DNA from 2 places in the Mesorhizobium sp. M1273 genome. Region 2 is predicted to be linked to the other one. Evidence: riboswitches for the same ligand, from Rfam matches in the RefSeq annotation. Region 2 holds a riboswitch; the other holds the start of a gene.
What was found. A riboswitch is a leader RNA that binds a small molecule or an ion and turns the genes downstream of it on or off. The one in region 2 is predicted to bind S-adenosylmethionine.
Positions count from the first base shown of each region.

Region 1: another riboswitch for S-adenosylmethionine. It lies ahead of metX (homoserine O-acetyltransferase MetX); the one in region 2 lies ahead of NKH30_RS12355 (O-succinylhomoserine sulfhydrylase).

Region 1 is NZ_JAMYLV010000005.1:266,061-273,480, reverse strand. It holds gene NKH30_RS08845 (prephenate/arogenate dehydrogenase family protein) at 1-271, opposite strand, end outside; gene hisC (histidinol-phosphate transaminase) at 278-1,387, opposite strand; SAM riboswitch at 1,526-1,603, shown strand; gene metX (homoserine O-acetyltransferase MetX) at 1,680-2,849, shown strand; gene metW (methionine biosynthesis protein MetW) at 2,965-3,579, shown strand; gene NKH30_RS08825 (hypothetical protein) at 3,631-3,852, opposite strand; gene NKH30_RS08820 (hypothetical protein) at 3,851-4,057, shown strand; gene NKH30_RS08815 (DUF1330 domain-containing protein) at 4,143-4,463, opposite strand; gene NKH30_RS08810 (SDR family NAD(P)-dependent oxidoreductase) at 4,699-5,445, shown strand; gene NKH30_RS08805 (RNA polymerase subunit sigma-70) at 5,488-6,513, shown strand; gene NKH30_RS08800 (DUF1194 domain-containing protein) at 6,532-7,338, opposite strand; gene NKH30_RS08795 (ABC transporter ATP-binding protein/permease) at 7,415-7,420, opposite strand, start outside.
Region 2 is NZ_JAMYLV010000009.1:63,055-70,474, reverse strand. It holds gene NKH30_RS12370 (Hsp33 family molecular chaperone) at 1-232, shown strand, start outside; gene apaG (Co2+/Mg2+ efflux facilitator ApaG/CorD) at 239-631, opposite strand; gene NKH30_RS12360 (ceramide glucosyltransferase) at 859-2,010, shown strand; gene NKH30_RS12355 (O-succinylhomoserine sulfhydrylase) at 2,047-3,237, opposite strand; SAM riboswitch at 3,308-3,385, opposite strand; gene NKH30_RS12350 (2'-deoxycytidine 5'-triphosphate deaminase) at 3,521-4,615, shown strand; gene araD1 (AraD1 family protein) at 4,646-5,638, opposite strand; gene mmsB (multiple monosaccharide ABC transporter permease) at 5,830-7,122, opposite strand; gene mmsA (multiple monosaccharide ABC transporter ATP-binding protein) at 7,119-7,420, opposite strand, start outside.

The DNA of each region.
Region 1 (7,420 bases), on a different contig from region 2:
TCAGCGCCGGCGCGATCTCCGCGGCGACCGTACCGGAAGAACCGACCGGCACCGAAACGATAACCAGATCAGCATCGCGAACCGCCTCTTTCGCATCCGTCGTATAGGTGTCGCCAAGGCCGAGTTGGCTCGCCCGTGCCAGCGTCGCTTCGCTGCGCGTCGAAATCGCGATTTGGCCGGCGAGCCCCTCGCGGCGGATGACGCGGGCCAGCGACGAGCCGATCAGGCCGATGCCGACCAGCGCGATTTTTTCGAACATCGGTGATGTCATGGTGTTCTAGCTTTTCAGGAATGTCGCGAGTGCTGCGACAACGCCGCGATTGGCCTCTTCGGTGCCGATGCTCATGCGCAGCGCGTTGGGAAAACCGTACCCGGAAACGCGCCGCAATATGTAGCCGCGCGCACTGAGGTAGTCGTCGGCGGCCGCCGCCGAATGCTTTTTGTCCTCGGGAAAGTGGATGAGGCTGAAATTGCCGACGCTCGGTGTCACCCGCAGCCCGAGCCCGCTTAGTTGCTCGCTCAGCCAGGCTAGCCAGGTCTCGTTGTGCGCGACGCTGCGTTCGATATGGGCGCGGTCGTGGATCGCCGCGATGCCGGCCTCGATTGCCGTTGCATTGACGTTGAAAGGCCCGCGCACGCGGTTGATCGCGTCGATGACGTGCATTGGCGCATACATCCAGCCGATCCGCGCCCCGCCCAGGCCCAATTTGGAGAAAGTGCGGGTCATGACCACGTTTTCCGCGCTGGCCACCAACTCGACGCCGGCTTCATAATCGTTGCGCCGGACATATTCGGCGTAAGCTGCATCCAGCACCAGAAGCACGTTTCGCGGCAGGCCGGCATGCAGGCGGCGCACCTCCTGGAACGGCACGTAGGTGCCGGTTGGATTGTTTGGATTGGCAAGGAAGATGATCCGGGTAGCCGGCGTCACCGCGGCGAGGATCGCATCGATGTCGGCGCGTTCATCGGTCTCCTTGACCGTCACCGGGACGGCACCGGCCGACTGTATGTAGATCTTGTAGACCATGAAGCCGTGTTCGGTGATGATGGCTTCGTCGCCGGGTGCGAGGTAGGTCTGCGCCAGCAGGCCCAGAATCTCGTCGGAGCCGTTGGAGCAGACGATGTTCGCCGGGTTGAGCCCGTGCACCTCGGCGATCGCTTCCCTCAGGCGCCTGGCGCTGCCGTCGGGATAGACCGCGAGCTTGTCGGCGACCGCGCGCGCGGCCTCTATCGCCTTTGGCGAAGGACCGAGCGGGTTCTCGTTCGCCGACAATTTATGGACCTTGGCGACACCTTCAGGCGCCGCGCTCTTGCCGGGCACATAGGCTTCGATGTCCATGATGCCGGCGCGGGGCCTTGGACGTGTCTGATCCGGTGTCTGGCTCATTTCATGAAATCCGTCGAGAGTGCCTCCATCCGGAAGCCGCAGCGGAAATACAAGCCGTGGCCCGGAATGTCGAGGGCCGGCAATTCGGGATCAAGAACTTGCCGTTGACGAAGCCATGCGCGAGTCATAGAAGAACGGCTACAGTTCCGTGGTGATTTGGCCGGTCGGCTTGCAGCCACGTTAAACAACTTGCTAAAGGGCCGTTTGCATCTTGTAACCGGCTTTGCGAAGGCATGGCCGGTTTTTTGTTGCCCGGACCGGTGGACAACTGAAGGCCGGGCAAGGAGATGTGATGGTCGCTTTGCGCGCTCGAAAAACCAATAACGAGGCCGACCAGCCGTCGAGCCCGGTGTTGCGTTTCGGCGCCGACAAGCCGCTCAAGCTCGACGCCGGCACGCTGCTGTCGCCGTTCCAGATCGCCTACCAGACCTATGGCACGCTCAACGACGCGCGCTCCAACGCCATCCTCGTCTGCCATGCGCTGACCGGCGACCAGCATGTCGCCAACACCAATCCGGTGACCGGCAAGCCGGGCTGGTGGGAAGTGCTGATCGGTCCCGGCAAGATCATCGATACCGACCGTTTCTTCGTCATCTCGTCAAACGTCATCGGCGGCTGTCTCGGCTCTACCGGCCCCGCCTCGACCAATCCCGCCACCGCCAAGCCCTACGGGCTCGACCTGCCGATCATCACCATCCGCGACATGGTGCGGGCGCAGTTGATGCTGGTCGAGCATTTCGGCATCGAACAGCTGTTCAGCGTGCTGGGCGGCTCGATGGGCGGCATGCAGGTGCTGCAATGGGCCTCCAGCTATCCGGAGCGCGTCTTCTCGGCGCTGCCGATCGCCACCGGCGCCCGCCATTCCTCGCAGAACATCGCTTTCCATGAGGTCGGCAGGCAGGCGGTGATGGCCGACCCCGACTGGCATGGCGGCAAATATTTCGAGCATGGCAAGCGGCCGGAAAAGGGGCTGGCGGTGGCGCGCATGGCCGCCCACATCACCTATCTGTCGGAAGCAGCGCTGCACCGCAAGTTCGGCCGCAACCTGCAGGGCCGCGAAGCCCTGACCTTCGGTTTCGATGCCGACTTCCAGATCGAGAGCTATCTGCGCCATCAGGGCATGACCTTCGTCGATCGCTTCGATGCCAACTCCTATCTCTACATGACACGGGCGATGGACTATTTCGATCTCGCCGCCGACCATGGCGGCCGGTTGGCCGATGCCTTCGCCGGCACCAAGACGCGCTTCTGCCTGGTTTCGTTCACCAGCGACTGGCTGTTCCCGACCGAGGAGAGCCGCTCGGTCGTGCACGCGCTGAACGCGGCCGGCGCTTCGGTCTCGTTCGTCGAGATCGAGACCGACCGCGGCCACGACGCCTTCCTGCTCGACGAGCCCGAACTGTTCGCCGCCATCAAAGGCTTCATCGCCTCGGCCGCCCGGGCAAGAGGGCTTGGCGCATGACCCCGAAAGGTTGCAGGCTGTTCGGATCAGGACCATGCGCCAGGCATCAGCGCATGACCCCGAAAAGTTGCAGACTTTTCGGATCAGGATCATGTGCCGAGCAAGAGCCGAAGGCATGAGCGTCAATCGCGCCCAGCGCGTCGACCTCGAAGTCGTCGCCGATCTCATCCCGCCGCAGTCGCGGGTGCTGGACGTCGGTTCCGGCGACGGCCTGCTGCTCGAATTGCTGCAGGAGACCAAGAAGGTCGACGGTCGCGGGCTGGAACTGTCGCAGCGCGGCGTCAACGAATGCGTGGCGCGCGGCCTGTCGGTTATTCAAGGCGATGCCGACAAGGATCTCCAATTCTATCCCGACAAGGGTTTCGACTTCGTCGTTCTGTCGCAGACCTTGCAGGCGACCCGCAATCCGAAGCTGGTGCTCGACGAACTGCTCCGGATCGGCAACCGCGCCATCGTCTCATTCCCGAATTTCGGCCACTGGCGGGTGCGCCTTTCGCTGCTCTTCAACGGCCGCATGCCGGTGACCAAGGACCTGCCCTATTCCTGGTACGACACGCCCAACATCCATTTCTGCACCATTCGCGACTTCGTCAATCTGTGCGACGAGCTTGGCGCGACGGTGGAAAAGGCAACCGCGCTCGACGCCAACGGCCAGCGGATCGGCTTCTCGATGCCGTGGTGGTTCTGGAATTTTTTCGGCCAGCAAGCGGTATTCCTGCTGAAACGATAGGTTTGACAGGCAGAAGCAACGAACCTCAGACCTGCGCAAGAAACCATATTTTCAATTTTCAATCCAATGAAGTTGCCCGGCATTCTTTGTTGCTTTAACAGGTCTCAAACGGGTTGGTTTGGGGGAAGCAATGAAGACGTTAGTCTTAGCAACAGCTTTGATGTCGGCCACTTTGATTTCCGGATGCACGACGTCGAAGACCGATTTCCAGAATGGACAAGTCGCGTTGAGCGGCAGCCCGGCGCTGAAACGGCAGGCGATCCAGCGGTGCATGACCAAATTCAAGATGCGGTTCGGCAAGGTTGAAAGGGCAAACCTCGCCGCGCTCATGAACGTCCCGGATGCCGGATTGGAACACACGTTCTGCACGCGATTGATGAACGGCTTCGCGAACGGGAGGATCAACTACTCGGATTACCTGGCTGCATTGTCGCACGGCGACATGTCCAACGCGATCAAGGTGCTGCAGGGGCGGTGAAGCTGCCGATGCAGACGCGATCCAAATTCGGTGCTGCCAGATGGATGGCGGCACCATAGACGCCGGTTGTACCCGATCATTCCCTCTATTCAAGCACGTCCGTGGCCTTGTGCGGGTGCTGGACGCCATCAACGAAGACCACGTCGGACCGGGAATTGCCGGTACGCAGCGGCAATATCTCCTGATAGGCGGGCGAGTCGTACCATGCGCGCGCCTGCTGCCTATCGGGAAATTCGATGATTATGAGATAGCCCGGCCAGGTGTTTTCAACGACTTCCACCTCGCCTCCGTGCACCACGAAGCGGCCGCCAAACGGTTCCAGCGTGGCATCGATCTTGTGCAGGTACTCGACGATCTGCGGTCCCGGCGTGACCTGGCGCATATGGGCGACGGCGTAGGCGGTCATGGCGTAACTCCTTGTGGTCGAAGGCCGGACAACCGGCTTGATGGGAGCAGTTTGCCGAGACGTCGCGCACAGGTCGATTACCCCCGAGGTAATGACACTGAATACAAAACCGACGCGCCGCTGCCGTCAGCGGAAAGATATTTCCGCCTGGCACCGATGATTTCCACCCACCTGCGCTGTCCTTATCGATGAGCGCGCCTGGATGGTCCGGCGGCCGGGAATAGAGAGGTGATCCATGGGATCGTTGCAAAATCAGAATGTCGTCGTCGTCGGAGGCAGCCGTGGTGTCGGCCGCTCCATCGCGGAGGCCGCCCTCAAGGAGAAAGCGACGGTGCTGGCCGTCGCCCGCGGAAAACAGGCCCTGGCGCAATTTGCCTGGGAGGTCTCGGGCGTGAAGACGCTCGCGGCCGATGCTACGATGGACTCCGCCCCGGATAAGGTCTTCGCCGCGCTTGAGCCGGACGTACTGGTGATCTGCGCAGGTGCGCTGGCGCCTTCTGCGCCGGTGCATGAACAGAACTGGAAGGCGTTCTCGGCAAATTGGGACACGGACGTCAAGGCGTCGTTCCTGTTTTGCCGGGCCGCTCTGCGGCGTCCGCTCAAGCCGGGGACCCGGATCGTTCTGATCTCCAGCGGCGCGGCCTTGACCGGCGGACCACCGAACGCCGGCGGCTATGCTGGCGCAAAACGCATGCAGATGTTCCTGGCCGGTCATAGCCAGAAGGAGGCCGACCGGCTTGGCCTCGGCCTGCGCTTCATGGCGCTCGCGCCGATGCGCATCATGCCGGAAACCGGCGTGGGCAAAGCCGGCGTCGACAGCATAGCGGCCTATATGGGCATCCAGCCGGCGGACTTCATCGCCGCCATGACCGACATGCAAACGCCGGCCGATGTCGGACGGGCGGTGGTCGCACTCGCCACCGGCCAGCCGCAAGGCAGTTCCTTCATGGTGAGCGGTAGCGGGCTTGCCCCGGCCGCCTGAGGGGCGCGTAATGCAACGCTCGCTCGTAACCGCACAAGCCACATGACAGACGCTCAACCACCTCTGGAACCATCACGCCAGCCGATCCTCGATCGGCTGGCCTTCGAGAAGGTCACGGCCGCGCATCGCCGCGAGCTCAAGCTGCATTGTTATCGCATGATGGGTTCGCTGCACGAGGCCGACGACCTCGTCCAGGACACGTTGCTTCGCGCCTGGCGCGCAAGATCGGAGTTCGACGGGCGAGGTTCGGTTCGCGGTTGGCTCTACATGATCGCGACCAACGCTTGCCTCAACGCCATCAAGGCGAGGTCGAGGGCGCGTCGCATTCTCCGGGAACCCGGACGGCCGCCCTCGCACGGGGCGGCCATAGGCGGGCCGGTAGCCGACATCGCCTGGCTGGAGCCCTACCCCGACGCCGAGCTTCCAGACGTTGCCGGCAGCGAGCCAGGTCCGGAAGCCCGTTACGAGAGCCGCGAGGCCGTCCAGCTCGCCTTCGTCGCGGCGATCCAGGATCTGCCGCCCAGGCAGCGCGCCGCGCTGCTGCTTGCCGACGTCCTCGGATGGTCGGCTGTCGAGACGGCGCGTTTGCTGGGCGGATCGACGGCTTCGATCAACAGCGCGTTGCAACGGGCCCGCGCAACGCTGGCGGCGCGCTATCCTCAGGGACGGCCGGCCAGCCGATCACGGCCCAGCCCCGAAGAAGGCCTGCTGCTCGAACGCTACATGCAGGCCTGGCAGGCCGCCAATCTCGACAGCTTGATCGAGCTGCTGCGTGAGGACGCCATCTACACCATGCCGCCTTGGCGTGAATGGTATCAAGGCCGCGAAGCGATCCGCGGTTTCTTCGAGACCGTCTGGCCTAAGTTTGGCGGCTTCCGCACACTGGCCACCCGCGCCAATGCCCAGCCGGCGGTCGGGGTTTATTCCCGCAGCCACGACGGCCCTGAATGGCGGGCCCATTCCCTGCATGTGTTCGACGCAGCCGAGGGCGGGATCGCTTCCTTGACGATCTTCATAGGGCCGCTCGGGCCATCTCTGTTCCCGGCCTTCGGCCTGCCACCAGCCTAGCTTACCCCTGGGCCAGCCTTATCGGTCAAGTTCCGGGAAATAGGGGTCCGAGAAAAACCTTCGGTCGCGCTCACCTTGCAGGCAGTCGATCGGTGCGTCGATGCGGATCGTCCTCGGATCCACCTTGGGATACTCGATGCCGCTGACCTCGAGGATCAGTTTGCGGCGAGTGGCGGTGGCGAATTCGGAAGCAGCATAGATCGGCAGCACGAACGAGCCCGGCCCGCCGGTAACGCATTCGGCATAATACCGGTCGAGATGGCTGAAGGTGGGTGACGGGCTGACCAGGATCGGCAGCCCGTTGATGACGATGCCCTTCGCCAGTGCCGCATCGCGTGCCGTTGTGACCGGCAAGCCGGTGTTGTTTGGGCCGTCCCCCGAGACGTCGATGACGCGGCGTTTGCCGGTGAAGGCCGTGCCGTCGAAAAGCTCGGCGCCGAAAGCCACAGCACCGGAAATCGAGGTGCCGCGAAAGCTCCTGAACGGGCGGGCCGCGATCTTGTCGGCGAAAGCGTTGGCGCTCTCCTTGCTGTCGACGACCTGCCAGGCAATGACCGCATCGTCGCGGATGGTGCCGGCCCATTCAAAATAGGCGATGGCGATGCGGCCGAAGGTGCCGGCACGCACGGCGTTGATGAAGTCGGGGTGGCGCAGCGCCGCGACATAGCCGGCGCGCTGCAGGGCAAACTCCCTTTCATCCATCGACTGCGAGATGTCGACGGCCAGCACCAGCTCGACATCGACGGCAATTGCATTGGCCGGCGCGGCCGCAGGTGCCGCCGGGGTGCAGGCAAGGCAGGCGAGCAGGGCGAGTGCGTCAAGCATGGCCGATCGGAACGTTCCCATCTGAAACGATCGCGACAGTTTTTCGCCGCGATCGCGGCGAAATAAAGCTTGCCTTCTATTT
Region 2 (7,420 bases):
TGCCGAACGGCTGCTTTACCGGCTTTTCCACGAGCATGGCGTCCGCGTGTTCGGCGGGGTGCCGGTCGCCGACCAGTGCTCATGCTCGAGGGAGAAGATCCACGGCATCCTCGAAGGCTTTTCCGCCGAGGAGATCAGGGACAGCACCGAGGATGGCAGCATTCACGTCGCCTGCGAATTCTGCTCGAAGCAATATGACTTCGACCCGGCGGAGTTTGCAGCGGCCGGATGACGGCCGTCAATTGACGGTGCGCCGCATTCCCGGCAAGTCGAGCGAGAAGGCGGGGATGGCGACGTCGAACGTCTCGCCCCGCCTGTTGCGCATGGTGTAGTGCCCGACCATGATGCCGGACGGCGTCGAGAGCGGGCATCCAGACGTATACTGATAGCTGTCGCCGGGGTTGAGTCCGGGTTGCTCGCCGACGACCCCGGGGCCGCGCACTTCCTCGACCTTGCCGGTGCCGTCGGTAATGTGCCAGTAGCGCGACAGAAGCTGCACGAACTCATCCGACTGATTGTCGATGGTCACCTGATATCCCCAGACATAGCGGTTTTGCGGCGGGTCGGAGTGATCCTCCAGATAGAACGGCCTGACCTGCACTTCGATGTTGCGGGTGACGGCGCTGTACATAAACTGCTCCAAAGCAATGTAGATGGAACTTTCGACGCTCAGCGCAGTTTGATCAACGATGCGCGTCATCTCCTTGCCCGACTCGAGCGCAGGTGCCGAAAAACAATGTCATTTAAGTGACACATGACAATGATGGTGTGCAGGCTTGTGCCGGGCGACTCAGCGTTCTGTCGAATTGTTGAAAACGGCCGTCATGCGGCCGGCACTTCTGGAGTGACCAGATCTCGATGGAACCGACATTCGCAGCCGCCCTCCTTTCCATAGCCCTCCTTCTTTCAAATCTCGCCAGCATCCTGTTAGCTTCGCTGAAGCTGAAGCGACCAGCCAGGATCGCACCGCCCGCCAACGCGCCGCCGGTATCGATCGTCATCCCGGCACGCGGCATCGAGCCGTTTGCCGAAGAGACGCTGGAGCGCGCCTTCTCACTCGACTGGCCGCGCTACGAACTCATCTTCTGCGTTGCCCATGCCGACGACCCGGTGGTCAAGCCGATCACCGCCGCAATGGCGCGCTTTCCAGCTATTCGCGCCCGCCTTCTAGTCGGTGACGACCGCATCAGCGGCAATCCAAAACTCAACAATTGCGTGAAGGGTTGGGAAGCGGCGCATTATCGCTGGGTCATCCTTGCCGATTCCAATGTGCTTATGCCGAGCGACTACGTCCAGCAGCTGATGGCGGCATGGCGGCATGGCACTGGCCTCGTCTGCTCGACGCCGATCGGCTCGCGGCCGGACGGCTTCTGGGGGGAGGTCGAATGCGCCTTTCTCAACACGCTGCAGGCACGCTGGCAGTACGCTGGAGAGGCGCTCGGCCTCGGCTTCGCGCAGGGCAAGAGCATGTTGTGGAACAAGCCGATGCTCGACGCCAATGGCGGCATCCGCGCGCTTGCCGCCGAGATCGCCGAGGACGCCGCCGCGACCAAGCTGGTCAACGGGCTCGGACTGCGGGTCAATCTTGTCGCCTCGCCCTTCGAACAGCCGCTCGGCCGGCGCACGCTTGGCGAGATCTGGTCGCGGCAGGCGCGCTGGGCGCGGCTGCGCCGCGTCACCTTCGCGCTGTTCTTCGCCCCCGAGATCCTGATCGGCGCGGCGCCGCCGCTGGTGCTTGCGCTGATCGCGGCGGCTGACGCCGGCGTCAGCCTGCCGGCAACCGCCATCGCCGTGCTGGTTGCGGCCTACCTGCCGGAATGCGCCTTGGCCTCGGCCAAGGGATGGCAGCTGTCGCTGCGCACCATCCCGGCGATGATGGCGCGAGACCTGATGCTTCCCGCCATTTGGGCGCGCGGATGGCTGAGCGGCGCCGTCGACTGGCGCGGCAATGTGATGACTATCCAGACCAAGGCCGTCGCGGAGCTGGAAGAGACCCCGTCCGGCGCCTGATCGGCGCGTCCCCGCTCGCCTCTGTTCGGCCAGCCCTTATCCGGCAAACCTCAGTGCCTGCTCGATGTCTTCGAGCAGGTCGTCGGCGTCCTCAAGGCCAACTGACAGCCTGAGCGTTCCCGGTCCGATGCCGAGCTCGGCGCGGGCCTCATCGGTCAAGTTCTTGTGCGTCGTCGTGGCCGGATGGGTGATCAGGCTCTTGGCGTCGCCGAGATTGTTGGAAATGAGCACGACGTCGAGTGCGTTCTGGAAGGCAAAGGCCCCCTGCTTGCCGGCCTTCACATCCATGCAGATCAGCGTCGAGCCACCCGACATCTGCCTCTTGACCACGGCCGCTTGCGGGTGATCGGCACGGCCGGGATAGATGACACGGGCGATTTGCGGGCGCTCGGCCAGGAAATCCGCGATGCGGCCGGCACTTTCCGTCTGCTGGCGTACGCGTAGCGGCAGCGTCTCCAGGCCTTTCAGCAGCGTCCAGGCATTGAAGGGCGAGAGGCTTGGGCCGGTGTGGCGGAAATAGTCATGCAGGTTCTCGTCGATCCATTTCTTGTCCGACAGAACGATGCCGCCAAGACAGCGCCCCTGGCCGTCAATATGCTTCGTGGCCGAATAGACGACGATGTGGGCGCCGAGCTGCAGGGGTTTCTGCTGCAAGGGCGTGGCGAACACATTGTCGACGATCAGCCTGGCGCCGATCGCATTGGCAAGTGCCGCGACGGCGGCAATGTCGATCACTTCCAGCGTAGGATTGGTCGGGCTTTCCAGGAAGAACAGTTTGGTGTTCGGCTTGACCGCCTTTTCCCAATTGGCGATGTCGGTGCCGTCGACCAGCGTTGCCTCAATGCCGTATTTCGGCGCCAGCGTCTCGACCACCCAGCGGCAGGAGCCGAACAGCGCGCGCGCCGCCACGATATGGTCGCCCGCCTTGGCGCTGCACAGCAGTGCTGCCGTCACCGCCGCCATGCCGGATGCCGTGGCGCGCGCGTCTTCGGCTCCTTCCAGCGCGCACATGCGTTTCTCAAACATGTCGACCGTCGGATTGGCATAGCGCGAATAGATGAAGCCCGGCTCCTCGCCCTTGAAGCGGGCCTCCGCCGCTTGCGCCGTCTCGTAGACATAGCCTTGGGTGAGATACATCGCCTCGGAGGTCTCGCCGAAGCCGGAACGCAGCGTTCCGGCATGCACGAGTGCGGTCTGAGGCTTCCAGTCGCGCTTCTTGGTCATCATTCTATCCAAACACCAAAATTGGTCCAAACAACAAAAAACCGGTCGCGAAAGTCGCAACCGGTCCATATGGCCTTGCGGCCCGACGGTCCTTTAGCGACTTGTTTAACGTGGCTGCAAGCCGACCGGCCAAATCACCACGGGATAACGAGCTTTAGACCCGCGCCACGCTTGCGTCAATTGCCGGCATGATTAAGAGGGTTGTACCAAGCAGGTGCCAAACGCGTCCACGGTCGGACCTGCGACAGAACAAGACCTCGCCCGGCGTTCGAACGGAGCCAGACCCTTGCGGCAGACAGGCATTCTTCCCGATCAGGATATTTCCGCGCTGTTCCAGACGGGCGCGCTGAAATCGCCGCGCACGCTCGATGCCGATCAGATCCAGCCGGCCAGCCTTGACCTCAGGCTCGGCGACAAGGCCTGGCGGGTGCGTGCTTCCTTCTTGCCCGGCCCGGACCACAGGGTTGCCGACAAGCTCGACCGGCTGAAGCTGCACGAGATCAACCTCGCCGAAGGTGCCGTGCTGGAAACCGGCTGCGTCTACATCGTGCCGCTGCTCGAAAGCCTGGCGCTGCCCGCCCATATTTCCGCCTCCGCCAACCCGAAAAGCTCGACCGGACGGCTCGATATCTTCACTCGGGTAATGACCGACCGCGGCCACGAGTTCGACAAGATCGCCGCCGGCTATGAAGGCCCGCTCTACCTGGAGGTCAGCCCGCGCACTTTCCCGATCGTCGTGCGGACCGGCTCGCGGCTGTCGCAGATCAGGTTCCGCACCGGCAATGCGCTCTTGTCGGAAAACGAGCTGCACGAGTTGCACCGCGCCGAAATGTTGGTCGCCACCGAACCACCCAACATCTCAGGCGGGGGCATCGCGCTATCGATCGATCTCGACGGAGACAAGGACGGGCTGGTCGGCTATCGCGGCAAGCACCACACCGGCCTGGTCGACGTCGACAAGCGCGCCGCGCAGGAGGTCGTCGATTTCTGGGAGCCGCTCTACAAGAGCGGTGCCGGCGAGCTGGTGCTCGATCCGGACGAATTCTATATTCTGGTGTCGCGCGAGGCGGTGCATGTGCCGCCGCTCTACGCGGCCGAGATGACGCCCTTCGATCCGCTGGTCGGCGAGTTCCGCGTCCATTATGCCGGTTTCTTCGACCCGGGTTTCGGCCATTCGGCGTCGGGCGGCGCCGGCAGCCGGGCGGTGCTCGAGGTACGCAGCCACGAAGTGCCGTTCATCCTCGACCACGGCCAGATCGTCGGACGGTTGGTCTATGAGCACATGCTGAAACGGCCGCGGGCGCTCTACGGCACTGATCTCGGCTCGAATTATCAGGCACAGGGCCTGAAACTGTCCAAGCATTTCCGCGCCGCGCGCTGACCTTCCTCTCACTTGCGGGCTACGCCCGGCTCAAAGTGCCTTCACCGCCACCTTCACCGGCTGCTCGATTTCAAGCGGGTTGCGCAGTGGCAGGCCGAAATCCTGCGCCTCGATTTCGAATACGTCACCGGCCTCGGTCCTGATGCCGTCGGCAAAGGACAGCGTCGCCGTGCCGAACATGTGCACATGCACGTCGCCCGGCTGGCGGAAGGCCGAGTATTTGAAGTGGTGATGCTCGAGATTGCCAATGGTGTGCGACATGTTCGCCTCGCCCGACAGGAACGGCTTTTCCCAAAGCAGCTTGCCGTCGCGCAGGATGCGTGAAGCGCCGCGGATATCGGACGGCAGATCGCCGATCAGGATCTCCGGCCCGAACGAAGCGTTGCGCAGCTTGGAATGGGCAAGGAAGAGATAGTTCACACGCTCGGTGACATGGTCGGAAAACTCGTTAGACAGCGTGAAGCCGACGCGGAACGGGGCGCCGTCGTCGCCGATCACATAGATACCGGCGATTTCCGGCTCCTCGCCGGCATCCTGGGCGAAGGCCGGCGACATAAGCGCCGCCCCGGGCGCCACCGCCATGGTGCCGTTGCCCTTGTAGAACCATTCCGGCTGCACGCCGATCTGGCCCTTCGCCGGCTTGCCGCCCTCAAGCCCCATGCGGAACATCTTCATGGAATCGGTCAGCTGTTCCTCGCCGTCCGTGCTGAGCTTCTTGTGCATGGAATCGCGGGTCGCGGCGGAGCCGAGATGCGTCAGCCCGGTGCCGGTGAGATGGAGATGCGCCGGATCGGGATGGTTGATCGGCGACAGCAGCCGGCCCTTCTTGTAGGCAGCGTCGAGGTCGACGGTTTCGCCGAAGCCCTTGCGCTCGATCAGGGCGACAAGCCCGCTGCCGGTACGCGCGGCTTCCATCGCCAGCGAATAGACGCTGCGGGCGCCGTTGATGACGCGGGTCTTGCCGCCGTTGCGGGCAACGACGCGGATCGTCTCGGCGTCGTCGAGGATTTGTGAGATCAGCATGGTAACCCTCTCTGAATTGTGGGCTGGCCTGCCCTTTCTCGGCAAACCCTACCCTGCGCGGCCCGGACCCTGTCCGCGCCTCGGTTGAAATTCTTCGTCCGGATTGCGCTCGCGGATCAGGTCCCTCGGGGGGACTTCTTTGCGCCGCCCGGCAGCGTCGCGATGTGACCCGTATGCCTCCTGGTTGCCTCTCAAGCCTTGTTCTTGTTGTAGACGTCGAAGACGACGGCGCCGAGCAGCACCAGGCCTTTGACCACCTGCTGCCAATCGACATTGACGCCCATGATCGACATGCCGTTGTTCATGACGCCCATGATGAAGCCGCCGACCACCGCGCCGATCACCTGGCCGACGCCGCCCATCGCCGAAGCGCCACCGATGAACACCGCGGCGATGACGTCGAGCTCGCTGCCGAGGCCGGCCGCCGGCACAGCCTGCCCCAGGCGCGCTGCGATAATCAGGCCGCCGAGTGCCGACAGCACGCCCATATTGATGAACACCATCAACGTCAGCCGTTCGGTCTTGATGCCCGATAGCTGGGCTGCCTTGGCATTGCCGCCCATCGCATAGATGCGACGGCCGATCGTCATGCGTTTGGTAACGAAGACGAACAAGGCGATCAGCACGCCCATCACCATGAGAACGATGGGGAGGCCCCTATAGGTGGCGAATTGGTAGACGAGAAACAGCGCCAGCGCGCTGATCACCAGGGTCTTGACGACGAACAGCGAGAAGGGCTCGGCTTCGTAGCCATGCTTCTCGCGGGTGCGCCGTGCCCTGAGCCCGAAATAGGCATAGGCGAGCACGGCGACGAGGCCGATCACGATCGTCGTCAGGTGCAGCGTCAGGCCGCTGCCGACAATGGTTTTGCCGGCGGCGTTCACGGTTGGCGGTATCAGCGTCAATGGGCCGATCAGGTCCGGAATGAAGCCGGAACTGAGCGCCTTGAAGCCGACGGGAAGCGGCCCTACGGAAGACCCGCCACCCAGCAGCGCCTGGCAGATGCCGCGGAAGATCAGCATGCCCGCCAGCGTGACGATGAAGCTCGGTATTCGGTGATAGGCAATCCAGTAGCCTTGTGCCCCGCCGATCGCACCACCGACGATCAGGCAGATGATCGACACCACCAGCGGATTGCTCAATGGGCCAAGCGGCCAGATGACCATCATCATCGCCGCCAGCGCGCCGATGAAGCCGGCGACGGAGCCGACGCTGAGATCGATGTGGCCCGAAACGATCACCAGAAGCATGCCCAGCGCCATCACGATGATGAAGCTGTTCTGCTGCACGAGATTGCTGAGGTTCACCGGCTTGAACAGCGTTCCGGACGTGGTGAACTGGAAGAACACCATGATTGCGATCAACGCCAGCACCAACCCGTATTCGCGCAGGTTGGTGACCAGCGCCGAGACGGCAATGCGAGGTCCCTGTTGTAGATCCTGGGCAACGCCGGTCTGCGGCCCGGGAGCGCTTTCGGTGCTCATGATGCTTTTCCTTCTCCGCGGACGATGGCGCGCATTATCTTTTCCTGGCTGGCGTCGCTTGCCGCCATTTCGCCGACGATGCGCCCTTCGTTCATGACGTAGATGCGGTCGGTGATGCCGAGCAGTTCGGGCATTTCCGACGAGATGACGATGATTGCCTTACCCTCGGAGGCGAGACGCGCGATGATCGTATAGATTTCATACTTGGCGCCGACGTCGATACCGCGTGTCGGCTCGTCGAGGATCAGCACTTCCGGATTGGCGAACAGCCATTTCGAGAGCACCACCTTCTGCTGAT